DNA from 2 places in the Acinetobacter sp. 24-47-66 genome. Region 1 is predicted to be linked to the other one. Evidence: predicted binding sites of a transcription regulator. Region 1 holds the regulator's gene; the other holds the start of a gene.

What was found. The regulator PhoB, encoded in region 1, activates phosphate uptake and scavenging genes when phosphate is short. The targets are predictions, from matches to a motif close to TGTCATNAANCTGTCATAA.
Region 2: a site for PhoB is predicted at 6,733-6,751, ahead of AC1M84_RS03245 (inorganic phosphate transporter). Genes of this name have one in related genera too.

Annotation. Positions count from the first base shown of each region.
Region 1 covers NZ_JBWYIL010000003.1:159,090-175,575, forward strand. Annotated here, with positions in the region: gene AC1M84_RS04655 (YqiA/YcfP family alpha/beta fold hydrolase) at 1-226, opposite strand, end outside; gene AC1M84_RS04660 (PGAP1-like alpha/beta domain-containing protein) at 475-1,806, shown strand; gene AC1M84_RS04665 (disulfide bond formation protein B) at 1,850-2,350, opposite strand; gene gshA (glutamate--cysteine ligase) at 2,369-3,946, opposite strand; gene AC1M84_RS04675 (DUF924 family protein) at 4,159-4,698, shown strand; gene AC1M84_RS04680 (CC0125/CC1285 family lipoprotein) at 4,734-5,288, shown strand; gene AC1M84_RS04685 (DUF445 domain-containing protein) at 5,326-6,633, shown strand; gene thrH (bifunctional phosphoserine phosphatase/homoserine phosphotransferase ThrH) at 6,821-7,453, opposite strand; gene AC1M84_RS04695 (LysE family translocator) at 7,466-8,074, opposite strand; gene AC1M84_RS04700 (2OG-Fe dioxygenase family protein) at 8,078-8,848, opposite strand; gene AC1M84_RS04705 (LysR family transcriptional regulator) at 8,946-9,818, shown strand; gene AC1M84_RS04710 (methionine aminotransferase) at 9,974-11,137, shown strand; gene AC1M84_RS04715 (MATE family efflux transporter) at 11,242-12,609, shown strand; gene AC1M84_RS04720 (SDR family NAD(P)-dependent oxidoreductase) at 12,661-13,506, opposite strand; gene AC1M84_RS04725 (TetR/AcrR family transcriptional regulator) at 13,705-14,391, shown strand; gene phoB (phosphate regulon transcriptional regulator PhoB) at 14,620-15,330, shown strand; gene phoR (phosphate regulon sensor histidine kinase PhoR) at 15,341-16,486, shown strand, end outside.
Region 2 covers NZ_JBWYIL010000002.1:191,661-208,146, reverse strand. Annotated here, with positions in the region: gene AC1M84_RS03275 (hypothetical protein) at 1-196, opposite strand, end outside; gene AC1M84_RS03270 (hypothetical protein) at 222-674, opposite strand; gene AC1M84_RS03265 (glycoside hydrolase family 19 protein) at 685-1,407, opposite strand; partial or broken gene AC1M84_RS03260 (PAAR domain-containing protein) at 1,507-1,794, opposite strand; gene AC1M84_RS03255 (hypothetical protein) at 1,819-2,517, opposite strand; gene metH (methionine synthase) at 2,880-6,566, opposite strand; gene AC1M84_RS03245 (inorganic phosphate transporter) at 7,025-8,647, shown strand; gene AC1M84_RS03240 (hypothetical protein) at 8,722-10,263, opposite strand; gene AC1M84_RS03235 (ABC transporter substrate-binding protein) at 10,423-11,376, opposite strand; gene AC1M84_RS03230 (rhomboid family intramembrane serine protease) at 11,531-12,148, opposite strand; gene nfuA (Fe-S biogenesis protein NfuA) at 12,308-12,946, shown strand; gene AC1M84_RS03220 (TonB-dependent receptor domain-containing protein) at 13,169-15,427, shown strand; gene AC1M84_RS03215 (class I SAM-dependent methyltransferase) at 15,496-16,486, shown strand, end outside.

The DNA.
Region 1 (16,486 bases):
CGGCAAGCTGCGTCGCATAAAATCCACCTAAACTGCTCCCAATCAAAACCACATTTGACATAGACTCGATGAGTGTCGAAATCGAAGTAATGACCTGATCAGGCGGCATATTTAAATCGGGCAAATGCACCTGTATATGCTCATGTCTTTCAAAATACTGACGAATCAGTTGCCCTTTAATCGAAAAAGGACTACTTTGAAATCCATGTAGATAGATAATATTCATGAACTGATTAATTGCATTTTCCTCAAAATTGTTCTAATTTTTATTGTGAATCATATCACATATTTGTTTCTCTTTTGTACGATAACAAATATTGTCAGACAAAAAAATTAGAGCCGATCTGAAATCAAAGTTATCTTAAAAATTGTTCGGGATGAACAACATAAGATAAATACAAGGAATTTTATACAGTGATCATTGCTAAAAATAAAGTGTCTTTAGATGATCATGCACTATCAGGATAAGACTAGATGCCGAGTTTAACGCCACTACATGAAACCTATTGTAAATGGGATCGATCTCCTCCGAGTCAGGCCGATGTGCTTGAAGGTTTGGCACAACTGGTCAGCACTCCAATCAACCATGCTGTTCAAAATCTCATTCAATCGCTTCAACGTGAAGTGCTCTTAACCGTATTTGGTTTAAGTAAAAAAACATCAAAAGAATTTCAAAAGAAAACCTACGTTCGAAAGTTATATCAATTTTCATATGACACGCTTCTAAATTACGGAAATTATTTGGTCGCACCAGCCCTGCGCAAAATCATTGATCAATTTCCGAAACTCCATGATAAGCCCCTCACGCCAAAAATGATTTTTTTGGTCAGTGCTCTTAATGGTGTGATTGGCGACTATTTACTCAAAAATCAAAATCCGTTGGCGATTACCAGTAATCTGTATGATCACTATGGAGAGTTACAACAGGGTGACCTGTCAGGTCGTGTCGTGATCTTTTGCCATGGTCTGTGCATGAATCATCTTGATTGGACGAATCGCAACTATGGCGGTATTGGTGAAAAACTGCTTGCACAACGCGACAACAACACCATGCTTTATTTGCATTACAACACTGGTCGCAGAATTTCAGCGAATGGTCGTTCGTTGGCCAATATGCTTGAAGACTTGGTAAAGCGCAATCCACGTATCACCAGCCTTGATTTAATCGGTCACAGTATGGGTGGTTTGGTTTCTCGAAGTGCTTTGTTTTATGGTAAACAAAATCTCCATCAATGGTTTCACATGGCAGAGAATTTGGTCTGCTTAGGTTCTCCACATCATGGTGCGGTTCTAGAACGTATTGGCTTTGCCGTTCAAGAAAAAATTGGACACTTTCCCATCATCAAGTTAGCCAGCCACATTGTGAATATTCGCAGTGATGGTATTTTGGATTTACGCCATGGTAGTGTCCGTGATGATGACTGGGAACACAATCACGCTCGTATTGGCATGATGGATGATAATCGTAAACCTGCACCGCTGCCTTCACATATCAATACATTCCTAGTAGCTGGAACAATTGAGTTTGAAAATCGTAAAAATCGCACACTCAAAGTCATTGGCGATTACTTAGTGAGTGTGCAAAGTGCTTTGGGTGAGCATCCAAATCCGCGATTCCAACTGAAATTGCCAGAATCACATAAAGCGGTGTTCTACGGGCTCAATCATATGGAAATTCAATACCATTCCAGTGTTGCTGAGCAAATCGTTAAATGGTTCTATCCACATCACGATGAATTAGCTGAAGAGCAAATCCGTAAATATTTAATCAAATTAGAAAGCATGGAAGGAATCGTAGAAACCTGACCATCTTCAATAAAAAAGCCAACTATTAGTTGGCTTTTTTATTTTAAGCAGGATACTTTCTGAATAACTGCCAAATCGAAATGATCAGCAAAATACTAAAAAATACCAAAGACCATACAGGTAAAGACTGACCTAGGAAAGTCCAGTCTACCACCGCACATTCCCCTGATCCTGACAGCACTTGTTGAAGCACTGTTTTAAGCGGCAAAGCATCTACCAAATAATCTAAACCAGGACCACAACTTGGCACTTTATCTGGAGGTAAACTCTGCAGCCAGACATGACGTGCAGCAACACCCGCTGACCATAAAATCGATAATGTCCCTAGGAAAGCATATACTCGTTTTAAACCATTACGGACGGGATTGTGTAGAAACGCAATAAAAGAAATCAGCCCCAATCCGATCAGACCTAACCGTTGAAATACACACAATGGACAAGGTTCAAGACCTTGGACATGTTCGAGATACAACGCGAAGGCCATTCCAATCACGCTGGCTATAAACAACAGGCCACTCACCATGCGGTAATTTTGCCACTGCATATACTTTCCTCAATATTTTTATCGATATGCTTTTAGATATTCTTTAAAGCTTAAACTAGACTCTGCTTCCAACTGTTGTTGCTGCTCAAGTGATTGCACTGTAAGTTGTTCAAAATAGGTGACTTTATCCTGAGATAACACATAATTTTGATAATGATCAGCATGTTGATGCGCGAGCACACTACCTAAGCTCCAAGTACCACTATGTTTTAGTGTATCTTCTACTATTTTCGCAGAGAAGGTTTCATCCACTTCATCTACTCGTGATTGCATAATTTGCATTGCATCAGAATACAACGAGGTTGAGTGAGCTTTATCTAACGTTTCTGCTAAAGGCTGCATCTGTTTGAGATATTGATTTGCCCATGTCTCAATTTCAATTGATTGACCATTTTCAACAATGGCAGCATTTGGGGCACGCCCACGATTCACAACTTCTTGCTGGTTTTGTTCAATCACTTCAAGTTCATCATCTAGCAGCTCAGGACTGTCTTTTAATAAACAATAAAGCGCTAATACCTCTAGGAAGCCTGCAGTATCTTCATTGATACCAATTGGGCTGTATGGATTCACATCTACTGCGCGTAATTCAACATACCCTACCCCACGGTTTGCTAATGCATCAGATGGTGTTTCACCAGACTGTGGTACTTGTTTAGGACGTACAAGACTATAGTACTCGTTTTCAATTTGCAGTACGTGATCATTAATTTGGATCGGCTCACCCGCTTCGTCATCTAATCCCAAACGACTGAAAGCAGCATAAGATGTTTTCACCGCCTTTTGTAAACCTGCTAAATATCCTTTCAAATCATTGTAATGAATACCTAACTCTTTCTGCGCCGAGTTTTGATATCCAAAGCGCCCCATACGCAATGCAGTGGCATATGGCAAATACAATGTTCCCTTAATTAAAGGCAATAAATGATGTTCACGACCCGTCATAAAACAACGACAGACTGATGGGCTTGCACCTATCAGGAACATAACCAATGGGGTTAAACGAATGAAATTTCGAATTAAAGCGAAATATCGATGGCTGCGATAATCCTGCAAACTGAGCTGTTTTAAAGCTTCATCTTGCTCGTTTGCTTGCAACTGCTCAAACAACGCATCAGGCAATGAAACATTGTAATGTACACCTGAAATCGTCTGCATACGACGACCATAACGTACACCTAAACCACGACGGTATAAGGTTTTGAATTTACCAATATTGGACGAGCCATATTGCGCAAGACGAATACTTTCTTCTTCATCATCCAACATACATGGCATCGACATTGGCCATAGCTTTTCACCATCTTCTAGATGTCGATGAGTGAAAGCATGAATATCTTCTAAGTAGCTTAATGCTTCAGGAATTGAAGATTGAGGAGGCGTAATAAACTCAAGTAAGGCTTCAGAATAATCTGTCGTAATATGAGGATGAGTTAACGCAGAGCCTAAACCCTTAGGATGATCTTTCTGGGAGATAAAGCCATCACTTTGCATCCTTAAGCTTTCGCGCTCAATGCCTCGTAACATACCTTTAAACACCGACGAATCCACCCAATTTGGTAAAATTGTTTCAGAGAGCGCTTCGGGTTGACTCATTACTTACTCGCTTATCTAGAAGAACGACTGAGATAAAAAATTATTGATTTATATCAAGTATACCGTGATTTATATTCCCAAATGCAGTTTGCATATACATTTCAGTTGGATAAACCTTTTATTTTGGCAAATTTTTAACACAATCTTAGTCTTTAAGACATCTGAAATTTGTGATTTTATTGCAGAATAAATGCTAACAAACTGTAAAGAATATGAATTATCACAACGTTATAGATTTTTGGTTCAGTGCTGAAACTCAACCACATTGGTTTGCGAAAAGCGATGCTTTCGATCAACTTATTCAAGCGCAATTTGGTCACACCATCCAACAAGCTGCCGCAGGCGAACTATGGACATGGCGGGAAACTGCTTTAGGACGCTTAGCAGAAATCATTGTCTTGGATCAATTTTCTCGTAATGTTTATCGTGGCAAAGCTGAATCTTTTGCCCAAGATCCATTAGCACTTGGGCTAGCTCAAGAAGCGGTTCGTCTTGGTTTAGATCTCGAACTGGAACCTGAACAACGTAGCTTCTTATATATGCCTTTCATGCATAGCGAATCAAAAATCATTCACACTCAAGCGCTTCGTTTGTTTGAGGCATTAGGCAACCCTGTAAATTTAGACTTTGAGAAAAAGCATCAAGTCATCATTGAACGTTTCGGCCGCTATCCTCATCGTAATGAAATTTTAAATCGTCTCTCTACGCCTGAGGAAATAGAATTCTTAAAACAGCCAAACAGTAGCTTCTAAATTGATATTGACACAACAGACTTCAGGAGAGCGAAATGAAAAACTTATGCATGATTTTGGGATTATCTGGCATGCTCCTGCTGTCTGGTTGTGTCACGACGCCAAGTAAACCGCGTACATTTGATCAGCTTGGGCAATTCGCAACTATTCCCTTGAACCAATCAACGTATCGTATTAGTTTTCAAGGCTCATCTAACATGAGCTATGGTACAGCTGAAGAAATAACCTTACTTAAAGCTGCACAAACAACAGTCAAACAGAGCTTTCATTTTTTTAAAGTCCAAGATGATCCAAGCAATCGCACACAACAACCACCTCGTCAAGCTGTGGTTTATTCCAATCCTTACCCGTATGGTTATGGATATCGTAGACATCCTATGTTCTTTGATCCTTTTTATGATGTGCCACAGGTGGTCAGTTTAGAGCCAGTTCAAGTAGCCTATACCATCACCTGTTTTAAAGATCAAAAAACAGCACCTCAAGATGCTTTTGATGCACGTTTAATTTTACAGGCCTTAGGGTCTAAATATGGTTTAAGTGCTACAGGCGACATACTGCCTGTACAAACACAGCCTTCTCAATCACAATAAAATAATATTAATACAACAACTTACATAGGAGTTATGCATGAGTGTATCACCAACAATGACTACCCCTAGTCTGGATCGAAGCAAACGGTTTGCCATGATCGCACTGGTTGTCGCTGTATTGGCTTGGATATCGCTCATGGTGGCTGCCAAAATTTTTCCAGAATATGTTTGGCTTATTCATATTTTAATGTTGTCTGCTGAAGCAGGTGTGGTTGGTGGTTTAGCAGATTGGTATGCCATTACGGTTTTGTTTCGGAACCCATTCGGCCGTATCCCTATTCCTAAGTTTTTAAAAGATCACACCGAAATTATTCCACGTAACAAAGCGCGTATTGCAGAATCCATGGGACGTTTTGTTCAAGAAAACTTCCTATCGCCACAGATTGTGGCAAAAAGCTTGAGTCAAACAGATGTGAGTTTGGCAGTAGGACAATGGCTAGCCAATCCAGATAACAATCGTCAAGTGACTCAAGTGATTCAACAGACAGTGCCTAAAGTTTTTGAGTTTGTTGGACAAGAACAAGTCGGTAGGTTTATTCAAACTAACAGTGTGCAATGGGTAAAGAACACTCAAATCAATACCCTGGCCAGTGAAATGATTCGTGCCGTATTAGAAAATGACTTCCACCAAGATGTTTTACAACGTGGTCTCGATGTTGCGCACGGTTGGGTGACTTCACATCCTGAACAAACTCGGGAGCTAACCCGCACCCTATTTAAAGAACTCGGAGTGTGGCGTTTAGCCAAAGGCGCAAGTTGGATCGGTATCGATGTTCAACAAAGAACGATTGACTCTTTAATAGAGCGTGTCGAGTCAATGTTGGCAGATCCAGAGCATCCATGGCGTCAAAAAATTGAGAGTATTGCACAGCATTTAATGACTGAACTCGCAAATCCTGAAAGTCAGGCGAGTCTTAAATTAAATGAAACTAAAAATGCATTGTTAGATAGTCCTCAAGTTTTAAATTTTATTACTGGTGCCGTCGTCATTCTGTGCAATGCCATTCGTGAAGATTTGGAGAAAGCAGATTCAGGTATAGCTGAAAATTTACGTGTTGCGATTCAACAAGTCGGTCAAAACATCATTTCCAATCCTGCATTACGCCAATTATTAAATGAAAAAATGAGTTCAATGGCAGTCAATCTCAGTGATCAATACAGCGAAAAAGTCATTTTATTTATCAGTGAACGCATTCACGAATGGGACTCACGAGAAATGATCGATAAAATTGAAAATGAAGTCGGTGGTGACTTACATATGATTCGCGTCAACGGTGTTGTCGTTGGTGCATTTATCGGTTTAGTGTTAGGGATCATCCGAGCAGCAGTTGAATTTTTGATTTAACTTAGAAATGAAATTTAAATTTGGTCGCTGACTAAAATTGAATTCATTGTGAATTGACGTCATCAAAAAGCCCATTTCTGCATGAATGGGCTGTATTTATTATTCTTAATCCATTTAAAGAACTAAGCTATCACTAGAGTCATTCCTATCTACTTCATCTTATATAAACCATAATAATATTATAAGGTTACATAATTTTTTTACGATTTAAATGTGAAATAATATCTTGATAAGAGTCTACTTTACAAAAATAAGCTGGGGAGTTCTTTCTCACGTCTTCTGAGGGTTGAAATAAAAAACCATAATCAACTAAATGCAACATCGAAAAATCATTGAATGCATCACCGATCGCAATACTATTGGTCATTGAAACGTTTTCTTTTTGGAACTTTACAATAATTTCATGTTTCCCTTTATCTCGTGTATACAGAACATTTTCTATAAATCCATCTGGTCCAATTTCTAAGTGATGACAATATGTATTTTTAACAGGAAGATTTAATTTTTCAAAAAAGGGAAATAAAAACTCATAAAAGCAATCTGAAATAATGTTAACTTCAAAATTTTCAGCCTTTTGCAAATATTCTAAAAACTCCTTAGCATCTGGAATGACATCCAGTTCTTTAATGTCATCGATTAATTGTTTTAAAGGAATTTTATTTTCTTTCAGTAAATTAATTCTAAATTCCATCAGAGACTTATAGTCTGCGACTTCTCGAGTTGTAATCGCCAACTCTGGGATATTGTATACATTTGAAAAGTGTTTCCATATTTCAGGGACAAGAACACCTTCCATATCGATAAAAGCCATCTTTTTCATATTGCTACCCTATTATTGAAATTTAGCAAACAGAAGTGCTATCCCTAGCAGACATAATACAGTTCCAATCACTCTGTTAATCTGTACTTGCTTAGCTAACATTTTCTGTCTTAAAACAATCGATGAAAAAAGCAAAGCCACCAATCCAAACCATAAAAAATGAGCAAAAGACATAAATAGCCCATAACCGACCAGAATCGCTTTCGGCGTACTCACACTGATGATCTGAGTGTATGTACTAATCACAAATAAAGTCGTTTTAGGATTAAGTGCATTGGTGAAAAAGCCATATTTCACTGCTTGAAAAGGATTAATTGCAGCAGTTGATGACGTCTCGACAACCGGACTTTGTACAAAAGTTTTATAACCGATATAGATGAGATAGATGGCTCCAATATACTTCACAATATTTAGAATTTGAGGTGTATACGCCATGACAAATGCGACAGCAATGAGCGTATAAGTCACATGAATCAACACACCTATAGAAATTCCCAGTGAAGTGAGAACACCTATCCTTCTACCATATAAGTAACTGTTTTTTGTCACGATAGCGAAATCAGCACCAGGACTCACAACAGCGAGTATGGTGATGAGAATAACTGCTATAAACTCACCCATTCATTATGCCTTTTTAAACGTGATCACTAATACATCTCTTAATCCAATATCACCCAACGTAAAATCATTGACTTTGATTTCCGTTACGCTGTGATAGACCTGATGATCATCCACAAGTGCGATATCTAAAAAATTTTCAAGCATAAATTCTGCTTTCAAATTCTTATTTAAGTCATAAATTCGGGTCATTCCACCCTGAACATTTTGACGGTTGATCATGGCCATTAAAACGAAATCCACCCCATCTCGATGTATCCCCTCAGGGGTTGGCTTACCACTATCGTTAAATTTTGCTTCAATGCGAAATTGATGCGCTTCGATAAACCAATTTTCAGTTTCAATTTCTGAAAAGGTGAGATATGCGAATTGTAGTAAATTTCTAAAAATTGGATTTTCAATTGTATTTTTATCAATCTCTGAAAAATATCTCGCAATTCCACCATTCAAAGTGTTGTATTCAATCGTCTGAAAATGAGGAATATAAGAATTTTTCAGTAAAATTTTATGCTTATCATTAATAGTAAAAGTTGCATGTTTTCTTGTTCGATATTTACCTTTATCCGACATAAATTGATCTAAATCTAGAGCGTTCCAACTGTCTATAAAATCACTGACATCTTGCTCATTAACATCGTGAAAATTATTATTTTTCTGTATTTCTTGGAATGTATTTAAATCAATAAACGCATAACCCTTTTTGATTATCTCTTTTGAATATGTGTATTCATGGAGATGCTGCTTGTTAAATGGACTGAATTTTAATATATTTTCCATTGTATTAGCTTTATTTTGCTTTTGGTAATCTTCATTTTGAACAAAAGTTAAAAAAATAAAATCAATAAAATCGACTAAAAATATATGAGTTTTTGGAATGATAGAAAAAATATCTTTGAATTCACTGAAGTTTTTTTATTTTGTCGCTAAATACAGCAGTGTCACGATTGCAGCAAAGAAATTATTTGTTACGCAAAGTGCCGTCAGTAAGCAAATTTACAATCTCGAAGAAATATTAAATATCACATTATTTGAACGACGAAATAAAACCTTGATACTCACCAAAGAAGGAGAAACTCTTTTTCATTGCGCTCAGAATATTTTCAATCAATTGGATGATTGTTTAATTGGACTAACTCAAAATAAAACTGAAAACAAACAATTGGTACTGTCCTGTGAACCAACCATTTCGATGAAGTGGTTAATTCCACGACTTGTTGAATTTAAAAAACTTGGACATGATTTTGAAGTGGTTTTGCTCACAGGTGGTGGTGTAGTCGACTTTGAAAAAGATAATATCGATATCGCAATACGAAGAAATGATTTTGAATGGGGATCGCATCTGTTTAGTGAGAAAATTGGCGATGAATATATTGTGGCAGTCCAAGCATCTCACCACCCTAAAACCAAAGAATTGTTAATTTCTAAATCACGCCCTTATTTTTCAAAAAAATTACACCAATTGGATGAACTCAAAGATATTCTGAAGAAACATTCCAAAATAGAATTAGAGCATTTTTACTTATGCTTAGAAGGCTGCTTGGCTGGCTTAGGAAAGACGATCATTTCTATCTACATGATTGAAAAAGAATTAGAGCTCAAGTCTGTAAAAAAAATAACACCAATTCTTCAGGATGGTTCTGCCTATTATCTACTGTCCCATACTAGATTTATTGAAGATCCTCGGAAGATTATTTTTTTAAATTGGTTAAAAAATGAAATGAAGCAAAGTCAGATCAATCATTTTTAACATGAGATCACATAGATCATCTAAGGTTTTAAACTTAATTGAAGATCATTAGAATCTTATGAAAATTAAAACGAATATGTCGCAGATATTTGTATTTAGTGCAGGCATTTCAACTGCTAAACTACGAAGAAACGGGCTAAATATTACTATCCAGCATGATTAAAATTGAATCTAAATTACCAGACTTAGGTGTCACTATTTTTAGCGTGATGTCAGCACTCGCCCAAAAGTTGAACGCGTTAAATCTTTCTCAAGGTTTTCCTGATTTTCCACCTCCTCCTGAATTAATTGCAGCTTTAGCTCAAGCCACACAACAAGGCTATAACCAATATCCACCTGGTGACGGTCTGCTGAGTTTAAGACAAAAAATTGCAGCCCAATTCTGCCAACGAGACCAAGTCCATTTAGACCCGATCAGCGAAATTACCATTACACCTGGTGCAACGACTGCAATTTTGTGTGCGATTCAAGCTGTTGTAAATGCTGGAGATGAAGTAATTATTTTCGATCCTGCTTATGACAGTTATGCACCTGCAGTGAAACTCGCTGGGGCGCAAGCGATCCATATCAACTTGGTACATCCAGACTTCCATGTTGACTGGAATGTGGTGAAAGATCGAATAAATGAACGAACGCGATTAATCATTGTAAATACACCACATAATCCCTCAGGTGCAATTTGGTCCAAGCAAGATTGGCAACAACTGATCGAGTTGATTCAGGATAAAAACATTTGTGTACTTTCTGACGAGGTCTATGAACATTTAGTGTTTGATGGTCAACAACATTATTCTGCGCTTAGTTTTCCTGAACTTCGAGATCGTAGTTTTGTGATTGGTTCATTCGGAAAAACGTTTCATGTTACTGGTTGGAAAACTGGATATTGCGTTGCACCTCAGGCACTGATGAAAGTATTTCGTCAAATTTATCAATTTGCCAATTTCTGTGGTGTCCATCCGATTCAAGTCGCGCTTAATCAATTCATCGAACAACATCCTGAACATATTTTAGATCTCCCCAATTTTTATCAAGCTAAACGTGACTTATTCATCCATGGAATTCAACATTCAAAATTTCAATATCTGCCGTCACCAGGAACTTATTTTCAAAACTTAGATTTCAGTACACTAAGACCTGAGCTCACAGATATAGAAATGTGCCAATATCTTGCAGAACAACACAAACTGGTAGCGATTCCTATATCAGTGTTTTATCAACAGCCACCTCAAGATCTGAAGCTCGTTCGGGTCTGTTTTGCAAAACGAGAGGAAACCTTGCATCTTGCAGGAGAAATTTTAACGAAGGTTCAATCACAATAACGAAAAGAGACGAGACGGATTACTTTATTACTAAAGCAATTTGAATGATAAGGTGTTAAGGTCAATCCGTTGATATAGAAAACAATAATGGATAAGACTTATATATGGCGAGAACCTTACGGCCGATTGATGAACCTGGTTTCTGGAAAGTTTTTTTAGTTTTTTTAGTTCCGCTGATTGCAACCAATATCCTGCAAAATTTATCAGGCACAATTAATACGATCTTCGTCGGGCAAATGATGGGCGTCCAAGCAATTGCTGCTGTTTCCGTCTTCTTCCCTATTTTGTTCTGTCTCTTGGCTTTCGTAATTGGGCTTTCGGCTGGCTCGACGGTATTGGTTGGTCAAGCGTGGGGAGCACAAAATTTAGAAAAAGTAAGAGCGGTTGTCGGCTCTACTATTTTTATGACATTGATCGGCGGGACGATTATTGCCATTTTAGGTGTTCTATCTGCACGCCACATTCTTGAGGCCTTGGGCACAGACCCAAGTGTCATGCATTTATCTTTGCCTTATGTTCAATGGATGTTAGCAGGTAGCCCACTCCTTTTTATTTATATTATTTATACCTCTATCTTACGTGGTGTCGGTGATAGCATTACACCTCTCATCGCTTTGGGAATGACCAGTTTAATTGGGCTCTTTATTACCCCTGTTCTCATCGCTGGATATTTTGGATTTCCTCAATTGGGTATCATTGCACCTGCCATCGCCACGATTGTGGGTTATCTGGCCGTGCTTATTTTTCTGTACGTTTATTTAAATAAAAAAAATCATCCATTACGTCCAGATTTAGCAATGTGTAAACATGTACGCCACAATCCTGAACTAAGCAAAATTATTCTCAGGCTTGGCGTTCCTACTGGCATTCAAATGGTCACGACTTCTGTGGCAGGTTTAGTCATTGTCGGCTTGGTCAATCGCTATGGTTCAGAAGCAACAGCTGCTTATGGCGCAGTCAATCAGGTTTTGAACTATATCCAATTCCCTGCTCTGTCTATCGCAATTGCCGCTTCTATTTTTGGGGCTCAAGCGATTGGTGCAGGTAAAGCGGATTCTTTATCACGTGTAACTAAAACAGCACTGGGCATGAATTTTGTCTTTACAGGCGGGCTCGTAATCTTGGCTTATTTGTTCTCAAAATATCTCATGGCATTATTTATTACAGATGAAAAAGTCGTGATACTCGGGCAACAATTATTGTTTATTGTGCTGTGGTCAATTTTATTTTTTGGCGCGAGTGCTATTTTCGCCTCAATTATGCGTGCAAGTGGCACTGTGACTATGCCAATGATCATCAATATTGTAGCCATACTCTGTATAGAACTCCCAGCAGCTTATCTATTTAGCGCATGGTGGGGGCTGGCGGGAATCTGGTACGCTTATGCTTTGGCCTTCGTTTGCTTATGTGTGATGCAAGGTTTGTATTATCAATTTGTTTGGAAAAAGAAAACTGTTCAAGTACTGATTTAAATTAGAAATCAAGAAAATAAAAAACCCGCATGACGCGGGTTTTTTTAACGATTATTTAGAATCGAAACGTTTACTCATTTTAGTCGCAAATGCAGTCACTTTTTGATAGCCCGTTGGCATCACACGTTGCATTAAATCAATCACTTTCGCATCGTTACCAATCAGTAAACGACGGCGATCTTTTTGCACTGCTTCTAGAATTTGACGCGCTGCTTCTTCAGGTGGACAACGTAATAATTTATCAAATGTCTGTGCAGATTTCTGTGGATTCATGCCCAAAGATTTTAAACTGTCATTCATTTTTGCAGCTTTCGCAATATTGGTACGAATGCCACCTGGATGTACGCAAAGCGCGCTCACACCCACATTTTCAATATCTAGCTCTTGACGAAGAGATTCAGTGAAACCACGTACAGCAAATTTAGTTGCATTATAAGCAGACTGAGTTGGTTGCGCAGTTAAACCGAATAAACTTGAAATGTTGATAATGTGTCCATCACCTGTTTTCTTAATATATGGTAAGAATTCTTTGGTGCCGTATACGACACCCCAGAAGTTAATATTAACAATCCATTCCAACTCTTCGTATGTTGCACCTTCAACGGTCGAACCCAATGCCACCCCAGCATTGTTGAAAATCATGTTCACTGAACCATGATTCTGTACAGTTTCAGCCGCCCATGCTTTAACTTCGTCACGATTCGCAACATCTACTTTTTTGGTTGTGACTCGTACATTTGCATTCTTCGTCAGTTCAACTGTTTCTGCTAAGCCCTTTTCATTTACGTCACTTAAAGACAAATGACAACCTTGCTTAGCCAGTAACACCGCAAGTTGTTGACCAATACCAGAACCTGCACCTGTGATTGCAGCCACTTTGTTTTTAAAATTTTTCATTGTGAATCCTTTTTTTGATTTTTATGCACCACAGCGTTGATCTGGGTCATTCATGTTCACTATAATTTTGACAATTATTATTGTCAATGTAACTATCGACCATTTTTATTGTTACTATAGGCCAATTTAGTATCTTTAGCTGATCAGTACTCTATACTGACCGCAGCATAACACTTTTATAAAAAGACTCGAATTGCTATGAACCCAGAGAACCTCACTCCATCAGAACACGAGCAAGCGATTGAAAAGCCTCCCGCAAAAGAGCGTCAATTTAAAGGGATGTCCTTAACTGAACGCAAACAAGCACGCCGTGAGAAACTTATTGAAGCGGGTATTGAAGCATATGGAACTCATGGTTTTTTCTCAGTAACCGTTAAAGATATTTGCACACAAGCGAAATTAACTGAACGTTACTTTTATGAATCTTTTAAGAAAAGTGAAAACTTATTCCAAACGATCTTTTTAGAACTGATTGAGAAGCTTCAACAAACATTAATGCAAGCTATTATGAAAGCCTCTCCTGAGCCTCTAAACATGATTGATGCAGGTCTAAATGCGTTCTTTAGTTTTTTAGAAGATGATCCGCGTACCGCTCGGATTATTTATATTGATGCAATGCTCGTCCAAGAACTTCATAATCATGCAACCATTCAAGAAACAATGGGCCGTTTCGACCGAATGATTCATGCCTTTGTCACATTAATGATGCCACATACCCATCTCACTGAAAAAGAGATCTCCTTGATTGCAACTGGTCTAAATGGCTATGTCACTCAAGTTGCTGTTCGCTGGGTAGTAGGTGGTTTTAAACTTCCACGTGCTGAGGTCGTTCAGGCATGTAAAACCGTTTTTCTCGCCCTATTGAATGATCTAATGAAAAAGTAGCATCAAATTAAGATGAAGAAATTGTGACAAATCGTAAGTAAATTTAAGATATTGATTTAATTTCAAATTAATAAATATCAATGAGCCAAAATATCAGCCTAATTGTCACAAAACATTGCTATATTTAACTTCGATTTCCATCTTGCAATGATACTGTCATAATTAATCTTTGTAATAAGCCTGTCATAAATATAAAACGGTTCACCGTTCATCATAGGATATTGCGTTGTGAAAGATGACTACATTTTAATTGTCGACGACGAGCTCCCAATTCGGGAAATGATCCATACTTCTTTAGATATGGCAGGCTTTCAATGCTTGGAAGCAGAAGATGCGAAACAAGCACATCAAATGATTGTTGATCAACGTCCAGCGCTTATCCTACTCGACTGGATGTTACCGGGTGGCGTGAGTGGCGTAGATTTGTGTCGTCGCCTTAAGCGTGATGAAACACTTTCCGAAATTCCAGTCATTATGTTGACTGCGCGTGGCGAAGAAGACCATAAAGTTCAAGGTCTTGATGCTGGAGCAGATGACTATATGACGAAACCATTTTCAACACGTGAGTTGGTATCCCGTATTAAAGCGGTGTTAAGACGTGCAAATGCGTTAAATGGCGAAAAAACCATTGATGCAAATGGCTTAATTCTTGACCCAGTAAGCCAACGTGTCAGCTATAATCAAAATATTCTTGATATGGGGCCAACAGAATATCGTCTATTGGCATTCTTTATGACTCATCCAGAACGTGCCTATACCCGTGCTCAATTACTTGATCAGGTATGGGGTGGAAATGTGTATATTGAAGACAGAACCATCGACGTCCATATCCGTCGCTTACGTAAGGTGCTCGAACCTTATGGTGCAGACCGTTATGTTCAAACTGTGCGTGGTACTGGCTATCGTTTTTCAACACGAGCTGATGTTGCTTTAGGTTAATTTAGATTTTATGTACGAACCCTACCCCGTCCCAGAATTGGCACGTGAACATCAAAAGTTTCTATATAGCAGTTTATGGACTTTTGCCAAGCAAGACTTACGTTTACTGGTATTTCTACTGATTATTGCGGGCTGTATCGGGTTAGGGATTGGCTATCTTTGGATATGCTTAGGCATTGCCTGTCTCATATTTTTTGGTATCCAATTACGCTCATTATATTTAGTCAATGATTGGATTTCGAATCGTCCTTACGATGTACCACCAAATTTAAATGGAATCTGGGGGGCATTACTGTTCAATGTATATCGGGCTCAACGCCAAGAACGTATTGTTCAGTCTGAAATGGTTGGACTGATCGATCGAACTCAATCTTCTCTCGTGGCTTTATCAGAAGCGATTATTCTTACGGATGATTCCCATCAAATCGAATGGTGGAATCCTGCTGCGGAAAAGTTATTTGGCATTCAAGCTGTTGATCGTGGCCGCAACCTGCTCACGATTATTCGCCAGCCAGATTTTATTGAATATTTTCATAATACCCATCAAGCACCAGATGGTGTAAAAATTAAATTGGTGAACCATGATAATAAGTACGCGCAAATCAAACTGACTCGCTTTGGCAATGAAAGTCGCCTCTTAGTTGCGCACGACATTACGCGTATGAAAAATCTCGAGCAAATGCGTTCAGATTTTGTTGACAATATTTCACATGAATTAAGAACACCACTCACAGTGTTAAGTGGGTATATCGAAACATTCACAGATCAAGAAGATATCAATCCGCGTTGGAAACGTGCCTTTGAACAAATGCAATCGCAAACTAAACGCATGAATGCATTGGTCAATGATCTTTTGCTTTTGTCTCGTTTAGAAAATGAAAAACAAATTGCGAAAAATCAAATTATCGAAATGCCAAGTTTAATGAACCATCTGTTTGATGATGCGCAAGCTTACAATATTGATTATGGTCATACACTTAACCTTGATATAGACAGCCACTGTGACTTAATTGGTTCAGATATGGAATTGGCGAGTGCATTTAGCAACTTAATTACCAATGCCATAAAGTACACCCCGAAAGGTGGCACCATCACCATCGGCTGGCATGATGATGGAGAACGTGGCTATTTTTCTGTTCAGGATACTGGTATTGGA
Region 2 (16,486 bases), on a different contig from region 1:
TAGTTGTAATAAATTTTACAATAGAACTATTAACTTCTTTAAATTGGTTTCCTGCTATTAGTGGGTATGAACCACTTAATTGAAGATTATATTTTGGTTTAATGTCTTTGCTAATCAAATAATTATTTGTTTTAGCATACCCTATAGTTATAACGGAACAACTAATAAATATTGGGATTAATGTTTTAAATTTCATTCTTCTTTCCAAGAAGTGAGTAATTCTATTCTAGTAAGCTACTTATACTCTTTATTACATTTCCTTTTTCATCTACGTCAAAAGTGATCATTTCAGACTTAAGCTTAATTAACTTTTTCTGTTTAAAATTTATAGAATATGTAGTCTTAACCTGATTTCCGTTTAGTGTAGATCCAGCAATTTCATTAACGAATAATTTCTTATTTTTAACTGATAGATTTAAGTGTGGAGAGATATTAGGAAAATATTTAAAAGAATAACAAGCATTCTTCCTGCTATCAGATAATTTAATTGTTAAATAATCTTCATTTGGAATACTAAAGCTTTCAAATTTTTCAAAGTTATCAGAAACTACGAGTTTATCTATAATTTGACATTCATTTGAGTTAGATAATCTTTGTAAAGATATTGCTGTATCTGCGTGACTGACGCAAGAAGCAAGTATAGAGATAGTTGAAATTATAATGTTTTTTTTCATTTGAACTTCCTTATAACTCACAAGATATATATTTTTTTAAGCTTGGGTTTTTTTGATAGTTAGACCACATTTTAGGACCAATTTTACTTTTACTTAAAGCACTGGTTGAAAAGCTATAATTACCAATAGTTTTACCGCTCTGTTTAGATTTCTCACAGAGTTCTTTTATCTGTATTTTTTCTATTAAATTTAGCAGGTTACGCTTTCTATCACAGTAATGGTTAAAACCGCCATTAACGAGCATAGTAACATAATGAACGTCATCTTTATCTGCATACGTATTTCCATTCCCCCAAGCAGAACCTTTTAGCCAATACCAAACTGCAGAATTAACTACGTGTTCTGGCTCAGAAGCAACTAAATGAATGTTATTTAAATTAAAGGTTACTCCAACTGTTTTACCATACTTTATGTAATTGGCTTTATGAGTTAGTTGTATAAGTCCACGACCATGATATTCATGTCCACCTTCATAGTTATTCCAATGTGATGGAACAGAGCCATTTTTATTTTTATATTCTTCTGTTGTTCTAAAAAAATCTCCTTCACATGAGATTTGAGCTAAGAAATGAGCCTTTCTCAAACAGGTATTAATTTCAAATTTTTTCATGGCTTCATTCAATAAGTCTAAGAATTTTTGAATGTCTAAATTTTTAATTTTGGGATATGTAGATCTATAAAAAAGTCCTTTACTAAAAATATCTGATGGTAAAATTAATTTAAAAAGCTCCATACTTATATCTTTATTACAGAAACATTCTATTTTCTCTTTCTGTTCTTGAACTAAGTTATTATTTAAGTTTTGTTAAGAGTTAATTAGCTGAAAAATTGTGTTAGAAGAACGTAAATTAGCTCCACCGCTTTCCCCAACAACATGAGACTGTTGAGGTAAAATTCTCGCTCCACAACTTAAAATATCATCTACATAAGCGACAGGCTTACCATCAAAAATTATATGATTATGGCTTGGTTGTACGGTTGACCAAACTTTACATTTAGGGCAGAAATGACCATCATCAGCACGAACAAAAAGATTTCCTTCTTGAGAACTTCTCATCTGCGTTGATGGAATCCGACCACCATGGTCAGTTGGTGCATTATGAATCGCAAAACCTTTCATTTATTTTCCTTTATTTTTATTCAATCAGTTTAATTTCTCTTGGTTAAAATCACCTTGTTCAGCAAACTTCCACATTCGACTTGGTGGAGAAAACAAAGCAAGTTGATCATTTATGCCAAACTTGATTTGATCTATTGGAACAACCGAAATAGCTTTAATTGCTTGCTTCGCTAAGGTTGCTAGTTCTTTATCCGATTTATTGTTGATGACTTCAATAGAACGTAGAAACTCATCTGATGTAATTTCATTCCAATATTCTCTTAAAGCCTTAAAAATATAATCACCAAATTGAATCGTTATATGTTGGTTGGGTTCAGAAGTATCAACATTACTAAAACTTGTAGGAATTAAACTCATACGAGGACAACTGACATCAGAAGTGACCAAAGTATTTTCTTGAGAGGCGATATACGCATTAAATACGTTTATTGTGACTGTCCCACCTAAAGCAGACATCATTTGGGGGAGATCAATTGCGGAGAGATTCCAACGCTCCCACTTATTCTGATGAGGTTTCAAATTCTTATTTTCGATTTGACGGATAATTTCAGCATCTAAAGCAGATGGGAAAGCGACTGGACCAGCGTTAAAGTTAGGATCTCCTGCCCAAAAGGTCTCAATTACGGTACGTCCAAGTTCATCTTGATCATAACGAGCGAGAACTGTCATTTTATAATCAGAAATATAGTGAATAGGATGACCTTCACCACCACAATGCAACATACGACCTGTCTCTTTTATTAATTTTATTGAAATATTTTAAATATCATGAAATTTTACAGAGAAAATATAATTAAAAAAATTAGCTTAACGAATTATTACAATATAACTTTTCATAAGTAATTTATATAAATTAATTTGTAAATTAAGAATAACTAATTAGACCTAATTTAACCTGAATTGCGAATAAAAATTTTTCGTTAAAATAATAAGATGAATATAATTTCATTATAAATTTTTAGAGTAATCAGATCACAGTATATTCTTTATATGATTCAAATAATGAATAATCTTATTATTTGAGCAGAACTCGGGTTAATTTAAGGAATAAAAAGTCCTTCAAGAGAAGGACTTTTTTAACATGTTTAGATCACCGAGTCATCCAAATTCGGTGCTAACCAACGTTTCGCCTCATCCAAGGTCCAACCTTTACGCTTCGCATAATCTTCCAACTGATCGCCAGAGATTTTGCCCACGTTAAAGTATTCGGTTTCAGGGTTTGCATAGTAGAAACCGCTGACTGATGAAGGTGGCCACATTGCAAAGCTAGAAGTTAGATAAGTACCGATCTTATCAGTCGTACCTAACCAATCAAACAAAGGCGCTTTTTCAGAATGTTCAGGACAAGCAGGGTAGCCCGGTGCAGGACGAATACCCACATACTTCTCTTTGATCAACTCTTCATTCGTTAACTGTTCATCCGCTTGGTAGCCCCAGAACTCTTTACGAATACGTTGGTGCAAGTGTTCTGCAAATGCTTCTGCAAAACGGTCACCCAAGGCTTGAACCATAATCGCGTTATAGTCATCACCTTTAGTTTTGTATTCCTGTGAAAGTTCTTCCGCACCAAAGATCGATACAGTGAAACCACCCAAATAATCTTGCGCCACGTCTTTCGGTGCAACAAAGTCAGCTAGTGAGAAATTCGCTTTGCCTGTCACTTTGTCAGACTGCTGACGAATATGCTCAAAGGTATGCGTCACATTGCCATTTTCATCCGTTACCGCAACAGTATCCGCTGCAACACGATTGGCAGGGTAAAGACTAAAAGTAGCGCGCGCATCGAAACGTTTATTTTCGATGATGTCTTTGAGCATCGCTTGTGCTTGTTCAAACAAATCACGTGCAGCTTCGCCAACGACTTCATCTTCAAGGATTTTCGGGTATTTACCCGCCAAGCTCCAAGAAATAAAGAACGGTGTCCAGTCGAAGTATTCAACTAAAGTTTCGAGTGGATAGTTGGTGAATGTTTGCGAACCAATGAAGTTTGGTTTTACAGGTGCATGCTTTTCAAAGTCAATCTTGAAACCATTTTCAACCGATTCAGCATAAGAAAGTTTTGCTGCTTTCGGTTGTTTGTTGGCAAGACGCGTACGGATTTTTTCATAATCCGCAGCATAGTCAGCTGCCAATTGAGGCTTCATTTCAGGTGAAAGCAATTGGGTTGCAACACCGACTGCACGAGATGCATCGGCAGTGTAGTACACACCATCATTGTGATATTGCGGTGCAATCTTCACAGCGGTATGTGCTTTAGACGTGGTCGCACCACCAATCATGAGTGGAATGTTAAAGCCTTTACGTTGCATTTCTTTGGCAACAAAAACCATTTCATCCAATGACGGTGTAATCAACCCTGATAAACCGATGATGTCAACTTTTTCATCAATCGCTGTTTGTAAGATTTTCTCACACGGTACCATCACGCCAAGGTCAACGATGTCATAACCGTTACAGCCAAGTACCACACCCACGATGTTTTTACCGATGTCGTGTACGTCGCCTTTAACAGTAGCAAGCAAGATTTTACCTTTGGCTTCGCCTTGGGTTTTTTCTGCTTCAATAAATGGGTTCAACCAAGCCACGGCTTGTTTCATCACACGTGCAGATTTCACCACTTGTGGTAAGAACATTTTGCCGGCACCGAACAGGTCACCCACCACGTTCATCCCTGCCATGAGTGGACCTTCGATCACATCAAGTGGACGAGCTGATTTTAAACGTGCTTCTTCAGTATCTTCATCGATATAAGTCGTAATACCTTTAACTAACGCGTATTCAAGACGTTTTTCTACAGGTTCATTGCGCCATTCAAGGTTTTCTTCAGCCTTTTGCGCACCCGCTTGACCACGATATTTTTCCGCAACAGCTAGCAATTTTTCAGTCGCTTCTTGACCGCTTACGCCTTGGTTACGGTTCAGTACCACATCTTCAACAGCTTTTTTTAGCTCAGCATCGATATCATCATAAATTGCAAGCTGACCTGCGTTGACGATCCCCATGGTTAAGCCTTGTTGAATGCCGTGATACAAGAACACCGCATGGATCGCTTCACGAACAGGCTCATTACCACGGAATGAGAACGATACGTTTGAGATCCCGCCTGACACCATCGCATTTGGAAGGTTTTGTTTAATCCAACCGGTTGCTTCAATGAAGTCCACACCATAATTGTTGTGTTCTTCAATACCTGTTGCGACCGCAAACACGTTCGGGTCAAAAATAATATCTTCAGATGGGAAGCCCACTTCGTTGACTAAGACATCATAAGAACGCTTACAGATTTCTTTTTTACGTTCAGCAGTATCCGCCTGACCATTTTCATCAAACGCCATGACAATGACTGCCGCACCGTACTGACGGCAGAGGCGAGCACGTTCGACAAACTCGTCATAACCTTCTTTTAAGGAGATTGAGTTGACAACTGCTTTACCTTGGACGCATTTCAAACCTGCTTCAATGATCTCCCATTTAGAAGAGTCAAGCATGATTGGCACACGTGAAATATCAGGCTCAGACGCGATCAGATTCAGGAAATGCACCATCGCTTCTTGCGAATCCAGCATCCCTTCATCCATGTTGATGTCGATGATTTGCGCACCGGCTTCAACTTGTTGACGTGCCACATCTAAAGCTTCGGTGAAGTTACCTTCTTTAATTAAACGAAGGAATTTTTTAGAACCTGTCACGTTGGTACGTTCACCGACGTTGACGAATAATGAATCTTTGGTGATGTTGAATGGCTCTAAACCACTTAAACGACATGCAGGTTCAATTTCAGGGATTTGACGCGGTGCAATACCTTCAACCGCTTGCGCAATCGCACGAATATGATCCGGCGTCGTACCACAACAACCACCCGTAATGTTAATTAAGCCACTTTCAGCAAATTCTTTAATAAATGCTGCAGTTTCTTCAGGAGTTTCATCATAACCACCGAAGGCATTTGGTAAGCCTGCGTTAGGATGCGCTGAAACAAAAGTATCCGCAACGTCAGACACGGTTTTGACGTGTGGACGCATCGCATCTGCACCAAGTGCACAGTTAAAGCCAATCGATAAAGGCTCTGCATGGCGCATTGAGTTCCAGAATGCTTCTGCGGTTTGACCTGTGAGTGTACGGCCAGATGCATCGGTAATGGTGCCCGAAATCATAATTGGCAGTTCGTAACCAATTTCTTTAAACACTTCTTTCACTGCAAAGATCGCAGCTTTGGCATTTAGGGTATCGAAGACCGTTTCAATCAAGATGATGTCTGCACCACCTTCAATCAATGCCTTAGTCGCTTCAATGTAGTTAACTTTTAACTCATCAAAGGTGATGTTACGGAATGCCGGATCATTTACATTTGGTGAAATTGAAGTGGTACGTGACGTTGGTCCTAATACGCCTGCGACAAAACGTGGCTTTTCAGGTGTTGAGTATTTTTTACATGCTTCTTTGGCAATTCGAGCTGCTTCACGGTTAATCTCAGGAACCAAATCTTCCATATGGTAGTCAGACATTGAAACACGCGTTCCATTGAACGAGTTGGTTTCAATAATATCTGCACCAGCTTCAAGATAAGCTTCATGAATGCCTTGAATAATCTGTGGCTGAGTTAGAACCAATAAGTCGTTATTACCCTTAAGGTCGTAGGCCCAATCCTCAAAACGTTCACCACGGTAATCAGCTTCTTCCAATTTGTGGCGTTGGATCATGGTACCCATTGCACCATCAATAATCAGGATACGTTTGGCAAGAAGCGCTTTTAAGGTGGCGAGGGTAGACATCAAATGACTCTCACAAAAATCTGCACAAATAATGGTGCAATATTTTAGCAGAGTTACGTCCACTTTTCTGATAAATAAAAATTTATGAACCTATTCCCAAAAAATTAAGGATGAATTTCATCCATCGACTACGATGATCAACCTATCAAAACTGAAACTGTCTATATTTCATCATGTTGTCATAATCTAATGTAATAATAATTGCCGTTGTAACAAATGTGACAGTGATGTCATCTTTATTTCATCTATTTAATTACCGATTGAAATAAAGATTAAAGACGAGGGTTTTGTATTAACTATCTGATTATTATTGTTAAATTTTGAATATTATTAGTTTTTAAAGTTTAATTTTCTTAAATAAGTGTCATTTGGATGACTTATATGACAGCTCTTTGTCATATAATTGTAATAATTAAATTGAACAATAGAGGGGATATTTATCCTCTTTCTCTGCTTGCATGAATTCTAATCAAACTCCAGTTTCAGATTCAGCACAATCGTCAACGCCTATGCAGTCGACGAATGTTCACGTGCCAACGCCGAAATTCTTTATGCCAGTGTTCCTTACACTGATTGTTTCAACCTTGATTTACATTGGTTTTCAGTTGGCTGCTGATTTATCTCATGTGCCTGCTTTAAATCTTTATGCTGTGATCATGTTGGCCACGGCATTGTTTATCGCATTGGGTTTCGAGTTCGTTAACGGTTTCCATGACACGGCCAATGCTGTGGCAACAGTTATTTATACCAATGCTTTATCTGCACCTGTCGCTGTAATGTGGGCAGGCTTCTGTAACTTCCTTGGCGTAATGGTCGCAAGTGGTGCAGTTGCCTACGGTATTATCGCGCTATTGCCTGTTGAATTGATTATGAACGTCGGTTCAGGTGCTGGTTTTGCCATGGTCTTTGCCATGTTGATTGCCGCAATCGTATGGAACTTAGGAACTTGGTTCCTCGGTATCCCTGCTTCTAGCTCTCATACACTGATCGGTTCGATTTTAGGTGTGGGCATCATGAACTACATCTTAAACGCAGGTAATGGTGCGTCAGGTGTAGACATGGAACAGGTGATGAAAGTGGGTAAAGCACTTTTATTCTCACCATTAATCGGTTTTGCATTTGCGGCTGTATTGTTCTTATTGGTTAAAAAAATCTTTAAGAAACAAGTGGAATTATTCCAACCACCAGAAGGGAATAAACCGCCGCCGCCACTTATTCGTGCCATTTTGATTTTCACGTGTACCGGTGTAAGTTTTGCACACGGCTCAAATGATGGTCAAAAAGGTATGGGGCTGATTATGTTGATTCTGATCGGGATCGTGCCATTGGCATACTCTTTAAACAAGAGTCTAGATCAACAACATATCCAAACGTTTGGTCAGTTATCTGCTCAAACTGCTGATTTGATTTATCCAAATCACCAAGATATTCCAGATGAAAAAGCGCGTCAAATTATCACGTCATATATCCAAACCAAAGAAATCACACCTGAAGTTGTGCCAGCTTTGGCAAGCTTGACGGATCATTTAGGTGAAAAAGTAGGAAGCTACACATCCATTAAAGATGTTCCTGAAGATCAAGTGGCTGAATTCCGTAATGATATGTACCTCAGCACGACTGCATTCAAGCGTTTAGATAAAGCAGAAGCTTTACCTGCCATGACTGAAGCGCAAGAAAAAACAGTGGACAACTACCGTGATAACTTAGATTCATTCCTTCAATACATTCCAACATGGGTGAAAGTTGCGACTGCATTGGCATTAGGTCTAGGGACGATGGTAGGCTGGAAACGTATTGTTGTTACCGTTGGTGAGCGTATTGGTAAACAACACATGACTTATGGTCAGGGGATGTCTGCAGAGTTAGTTGCAATGTCAACGATTGCTGCTGCTGATGGCTTTGGTATGCCAGTGTCAACAACACACGTTTTAAACTCTGCTGTAGCAGGTACGATGGTTGCGAATAAGTCGGGCTTAAACTTCCAAATGGTTCGCACAATTTTATCAGCGTGGATTTTCACACTGCCAGCAACAATCTGTTTGTCAGGTGGTTTATTCTGGTTGTTCCTTCAGTTCACCTGATTGAAATCAATACTTAAAGACTAAAAAAGCGCTGAACAATCAGCGCTTTTTTTATGATCAATTGTTTATGTCGCTTATTTTTGGAATTTAGACAAAAGTTTTTTGAAGGGGAGTTTTTCTTCAGCAAAACCATATAATGCGGCAAATGGTAGGGCGGTGCGTGCGAGATATGCTACACGCCATAATCCACCATGATTAGCACCATGCATGATTAAGTCTAATGGATGATTGAGGGCGATGTCAGGATTGGCAACCGACTGTGGGTTTCTCAAATCATGAATCCACAACGCAGCCATAATCGCATTGGTCGTCGCGGGTTCAAATGCTTCAACATCAAACAAATTGGCACCATTGAAAGCAGCTTTTAATAATGGGTTTTTGGTTACCGAATGTGTAGTGGTCGATGGAGCAATATTAATACTGACACGTTGACCTTGTGACCGTGCTAACGTAGCGCGCCATTGTTGAATCCTTTTCGCCAACGCATAATTTGGACCTTGTTCAACCACAAGACAGTCGCATATCCCATACTGTTTATCATGACATTGGAATAAGCGTTCTTCGTTTTGTTTGAAAAAATAATCACGAGAGACAGTCGAAATACTCTTGGACAGAATATTTTCAAGTTTAGAGCGTGATTTAAACTTATCTAATCCACCTTGAATAACTTCCTGTGGTACAGCGTAGACGTCAGTGGGCGTACACATATACATCAAACTGGTATTGGATTTTTGTTGGCTGACATGTTGCATAATGGCGTCCATCGCCATAGAAACACGAACGTGCTTTTCGCCATCTAAATACGCAATCGCGGCAAGATCTAAGTCTTGATCAAACTGGGTGAGCCAATGTGCAATCTCAGGGGTATCTGTTAATAAGTTAACGCCTAAACGCTCTGCAGCTTCACGTATAGATGCAGATGAATCTATTGATTCGACACTTGGAGCGTATAAGGTCGCATTGCCTTGCAGAACAGTATTCAAAATCTTTGTCCATACTCGCTCATGATTTAAATCAAGCGCCACGATATTGGCTTTCCATTTCGCCAGCCAAGGTAAAGGCCCTGCTTCAGAAGCTGCACCAAACAGCACCATTGTTCGATCCGAAAGGTCAAACCACTCTGGATGCTGCACACATGCTTGTAGTGCCTGAGCATGTGATGCTTCTATAATACCTCGGTCTAACCAAAGTTGAATTTGGTCGAGTAGGGCTTGACCTTCTAAATTTTTACCCTGATAAGGTACAAACCATTGCGGCTCAGCAGTAGAGTTTCCTTGAAGTGTGTAGGTATTTAAATCTTTTGATTTAAGTTTCATCACTTCATTCAATGCTTGTGTATGTTGATCACGTTGAAAACTAAACTCTTCATAAGCTTGTTGAAGTCCATCTTGAGCGATGCGCAGCGCAGCTTCAGGTGATGAGAGCCCACATTCTACCAACCGTTTAAAATGAATCGGATAGGATTTTCGCCAATTCTTTTCATTGATAACTGCATCAGCGTATTCTGGCTGAATCTGTTGTAATGCCGCACTGATGATGCGTTGGCCTGATTTTGAACTGCTGGGTTTAGAGGACGTGTTAGAGGAAAATTGTAAACCATCAGGTTGATTAGACATGCAAAAAATCTCAAAAAAAAATGAATAAATTCGCGGATGCCTACATTATCCTGACAAAATTAATGATTTAGGTGGCATTAATTACCAGATATTGATTGAATTATTACGAGATATTTCTAAAAAAAGGAAGCCGAAGACTTCCTTTATAAACAAAATCAATTATTTAGTATTTTTTATACCATTGATCAATTCTTCTAACATAAATGCAGTGTTATCTAAGCCAGCGCCCGTTAAATACCAGGCATCGGCATCAACAAAGATGACACGATTCTCTTTGACTGCTTGACTATTCTTGAGTAATGGATGTGATTGAATATGTTGTTTCGCAGCATAGTTTTGCGTGTTTACAGCACCACGGTCTAACACAATGATGAAATCAGGATTTTGTTTTATTGCTTGTACTAGACGCTCTAAATTGCGTTGCGCGGCAGCAAGAGCTTCTGGTGAGTTTGGAGCAGGTCGAGCACTTGAGGCTTGAGGTGCTGCAGTCGGCACCACTGACTTTAAGCCAGAAATATCATAGGTAAATCCAAATCTTTCATTCTTTGCATGCGGTATAAAATTATCACCCATGGCAAAAAGCATCAGGCCGGATTTGCCTTTAGTGAGTTGTTTAAGTTGTGCTTGAAGGGCATAGACATGATCTAATTTAGATTGTGCGAGTTGTTCCTTATTAAACATTTTTGCTAAAAAAAGTGTGCGATTTTTCAGGTCTTGATTGAAGTTTTGAGTATCAGGCCAGAGGTTGATTGCAGGTGCAATTTTTTTGACCTCATCTAATTTCGCGGCAGAACGCCCGCCGACAATGATGAGATCTGGCTTTTGTTCTCTTAATAAGGTTTGGTTGGGTTCAAATAAAGATCCAGCTTTTAAATATTGTTTGTCATTAAATTTTTTCAAAGCACCAGCAAAAGTAGTTTCAGGTACGATCGACGCCTGAATACCTAAAGCATTCAGTGTATCCAACGCGGATAATTCGTACACAGCCAGCTTCTGTGGTGTATTTTGCAGCTGAATAGTTTGATCTTGATAAGTGAATTGAACAGGTTGAGCATATGAAACAACGGCACTGAATGAAAGAATGAGTGCCAATGGAAGTTTAATGTAAGTCATATCAATACCTCGAGGTTTGATAAAAGCTTACCATGAATATATAAATGATAATCATTATCATTGTTGAATTTGTGTTTTTATCTTCTTACTAGTATCTACTTTGAATTGAAGGGTATTTATGCGGAGTGTTTTAATCCTCCGCAAGGATTAAGAATTAAAAAGGTAGTTGAAGCAACTTGCTGAAGAAATGTGGAATAATTTGAGGTTCAATCAATATTGTAACCACGACACCGTAGGCTGCACCCCATAAATGTGCGCTGTGGTTGATGTTACTGTTTCCACGTTTACCTGACCAAATACTATAAGCAACATAAAGCACGGCAAAAATAATGGCTGGAACTGGAATAAAGAAGACAAATATCAGTTTCCATGGCTGAAATAAAATATAAGCAAACAAGACTGCTGACACTGCTCCAGAAGCCCCTAGACTTGCCCAGCGGTGATCATTTTTATGTTTTAAATAGCTTGGAATAATTGCCGCGATTAAACCGCCTAAATAGAACAGAACAAATCCGAGTTCATATAAGTATTGTCGATAAAAACTCTCAAGTACACTTCCAAAGAAAAAGAGTGTGATCATATTGAACAGTAGATGTGTTCCATCTGCATGTATAAAACCATGCGTGATAAATCGATCGTATTGACCTTTCTGCATGGCTGGAGGCCAAAAAATCAAACGATTCATAATATTTTGATTGGAAAATGCAACCAGTGAAACGGCAACCGTAATTAAAACGATGGTGACAGTATGATTAAAAGGTAAATCAAGCATATGGATAAGATTGAATAAATTGCTTTAATTCTGTTCATCATGCCATTTTTTTAAATTTAATTGTTATTAATATAATAATTCTGACAAATTTAGTTGAATTTTAAATATTACCCCCGATCTTCAGTTAAAATAGAGTCTTCAGCTTGAGGAAAAATTGTTATGTCGACTGAGAACACCAGCACTGCAGTTGCTGAAGAAATTCCAAATTTATTAATTACACCAACTGCGCAAGAGTATTTGTTTGAACTTTTAGAGAAGCAAAATACTCCTGGTATCGCGGTACGTGTTTTCGTAGAACATCCGGGTACACCACGTGCTGAATGCTGCATGGCATATAGTGCACCAGATGAAGTCGTTCCAACCGACTATAAACAAGAATATCCAAAATTTGCTGCATATATTGATACACCATCAATCCCATACTTATTGGATGCAGTGATTGATTACAACAAAGATCGCTTTGGTGGTCAGTTGACTTTCCGTGCACCTAACTCGAAAGTGCCACGTGTAGGTCCAGATGCATCCATTGAAGAACGTATAACCTATGTATTACAGTCAGAAATTAACCCTGGTTTAGCAGGGCATGGTGGAAACTGTGCATTGGTTGAAGTGGTTGAAGATGCTGAGCATGGTTTAACAGCGGTCTTGAAATTTGGTGGTGGCTGTCAAGGGTGTTCAGCGATTGATGTGACACTTAAACAAGGTGTTGAAGTTACGCTAAAACAGCATATTCCAGAGTTACAACGTGTCGTGGATCAAACAGACCACAGTCAATCTGAAGGCGCTTATATGAAATAAGTCGCCTTTAAATTTACAAAAGCAGATTTGAAAAGCTCCCATTAAAAGGGGGCTTTTTTTTTTGAAAACTGAATAAAATGAGTAATATCAATAAAATTGAAATGTAAAAACAAAACTATAAATGAGAATAGTTATCATAATCTATTGCAAAGTGATTATCATTTGTTACAATGCGACACAATTCGAACAAGATCTCTCCACACATTCTTTGGTAATTACACAATGCAAAAGACATTTTTAAAATCTAAGTTAGCGTTTGCTGTCTTAACCACCATGTCGGTTTCAAGTTTTGCACAAGAGCAAATTGGTCAAGATACTAATGCAAAACAAGATACAACTAAGTTAAAAACAATTGTTGTAACTTCAGCGAGTGGTTATGAGCAAAATATAGCGGATGCTGCTGCTACGATTTCAGTGATTACTGCCGAAGAATTAGAAAAAAAATCTTATAGTGATGTAACTGATGCATTGAAAAATGTTCCAGGTGTATTTGTACAAGGCGGTGGAACGAACCAGACGATCTCCATTCGGGGTATGGGATCAGCTTATACCCTATTTTTAGTAGATGGACGTCCAATGAATGATGGTAGTCTTTTAACAACAAATGGGGGGGTTCAAGGAGCATCAGTAAACTTCTTACCGCCAATAGAATCGATTGAACGTATTGAAGTGATTCGAGGCCCGTCATCCTCTCTATATGGTTCTGATGCAATGGGTGGTGTAATTAATATCATTACTAAAAAGCATCAAGATCGTTTGACTGCAAGTATTCGAACAGAATATATCAAAGCTGGTAAATCGAATGACGTTAACAACGACGCAACCAATACCAGCTTGTATGTAAATGCGCCATTAATTGATAAGCTTCTTTCAGTCCAAGTTACGGCTGGTCTTCAAACAATTGAAGAAAGCTCATTACAAAAAAATACAGCCGAAACAGGTGAGAGTGAACCAGATTTTCAAAAAACAAATCTAGGTACAAAGTTTGTTTTTACACCAGATGAAAAAAACACACTCACTGCTGAATATGTAAGAACTCAACAAGAGCGTACACACAATCCAGGTAAAAGTTATACCCAGTATGTTTCAGTAACGGGTCCTAAAGTTGATATTGATGGTAAAGATTTCGTTCTATCTAATGGAAATTATTATCCAGCATATAATACGAATAATCGTAATGATGATGGTGAGCTAATCTATCGTTCAGATGTCGTACCGAATACAGGGACTTACTCCGAATTAGAAAAAAATAATTTTAGTCTTACTCATGATGGTGATTACGACAATCTAAAACTTACTTCTTACTTGCAATATGATAAAGATAAAAATAATGCAATTACAGGGCGTACTGTGGGTAAAGTTCAAAATCCAGGGGGGATTTTATTTGAGACTATCACAGCCAATACACAAGGAACGTACTTTTTCGAAGATCATAGCCTGACCATTGGCGGGCGATATTTAAAAGAAAATCTTGAAGATGGTACAAGTAACCAAAATGCAGCGATGGCTGGTAAAGTCACTAAAATGGATCGATATCAATGGTCTATTTTTGCAGAAGATACTTGGAATGTCAGTGATAAGTTAGCACTAACCTTAAGCGGTCGTTTCGATGAAAATGAGTTTTTTGGTGATAATTTCAGTCCAAAGGCATATGCAGTTTATAAAGCTACAGACAACGTGACTTTAAAAGGAGGGGTAATCTCAGGTTATAAAGCGCCGAGCTTACGTAATTCTTCTCCAGATTACATGCTGAACTCAATGGGCGGGGCAATTATGCCAAACCCAAATTTAAAGCCAGAAACCAGTTTAACGTATGAAACAGGTTTTGCATTCACTCATCCTGAATTGGGTTTATCTGCAAGTCTTATGGTCTATCAAACTGACTTTAACGATAAAATTACTCGATCTGGTCGTTTAGATGGTAGTCGACTTCCCCCAAAAAATGACGGTGAGCCGCCTTACACTCAATCTGAAATTAATGATTTCGTTGATAGTAGTGCTTTTTATCAGTCCAACCCTAATCTGCCATATAACGCAAATGGTTATACACTCAACTATAACATTGATAAGGCCGAAATTAGAGGGCTTGAACTGACCACAGATTACAACATCACAGATTACTTAAAATATAGACACTCTTATACATTCACAGATAGTGAGCAAAAATCTGGACAGTATGAAGGTAAACCATTGAATAATTTGCCTAAACATATGTTTAATGCAGGCTTGGATTGGGACTTTAATGATCAATTGTATTTATGGACTCAATTGAATTATCGTGGCAAAACAGTGGGTGATACCGATGGAGATAAAACACCAGCTTATACATTTGTAGATGTTGGAGCTGTATATAAGTATAGTGACCAATTCCAGCTATCTACTGGTGTATATAATGTTGCAAACAAAAATGTACTGAAAGATGGAAATGATTGGGTGCTTGATGGTCGACGTTACAGCTTTGCCTTGAATTATAAGTTTTAATGTCTTGTGCTTGGAGTGAGAGAGAATCTCACTCCAAGCTTTGAATAGTCGAGTTTAGAAGGAAAATAATGAAGCGCGTCGATGGCTATGTGGTTGACACCATCTATCCTATGTTTTTTTATCCAGAGATGCAGCCAATTTGGCTGAGTACAATCAGCCAATTTCAAGGTTATATAGCGCCAGATATATCTCAAAATTTTCGATATTTAGAGTTAGGTTGTGGTTGTGGTCTTAACTTGATTGTGGCAGCAATTGCAAATCCGCACGCTGAGTTTGTCGGAGTGGATTTTAATGACAAACACATACAACGAGCTACAGAGCTTGCTCAATCCTTACAGTTAAGCAATATAAGATTCTTAAATATAGACTTTGAAAAATTTAACAAAAATAATAATGAAGTGTTTGATTTCATTGTCTGTCATGGAGTGTATTCTTGGGTTTCTGAACACAATCAATATTTTATTAGGCAGATTCTAGATAAATCTTTAAAGGACCAAGGGCTATTCTATTTACACTATATGTGCTTTCCTGGATCCGCTACTTTACAGCCTATTCAAAAAATCTTTAACTTGGTTGATAAAAATACGTCTCAGCAATCTGCTCAAAGTATTGAATTGTCTACAGCACTAGTGAGTGAATTAAATCGGAGAGGCGCTTTTATTGGATATGACAAAATACAAGGAATTGTGAATACATTAAAAAATGATACCAATTATCTCGCTCACGAACTTTTAACTAATTATTGGCAACCCCTTTATAGTGTAGATGTACATGAGATTTTAAAGATCGAAGCTGATCTATCATATATTGGGAGTGCAGTTCCAACTGAAAACTTAGATTCTCTTAGCATTCCAGTCGACTTGCAACAGTTGATATCAGATGTGAATATTTCGAATACAAAAGAGTATCTAAAAGATATTGCTCGGGATTCAAAGCAGCGTATGGATTTGTTTCAAAAAAAATCAGTGAATTACCGTTTTGAAGACCATTTAGGAATTTTACATAAGATTAGATTAGATCTTATTCTTAACAATGAGCGATTGGATAATATTAATTTAA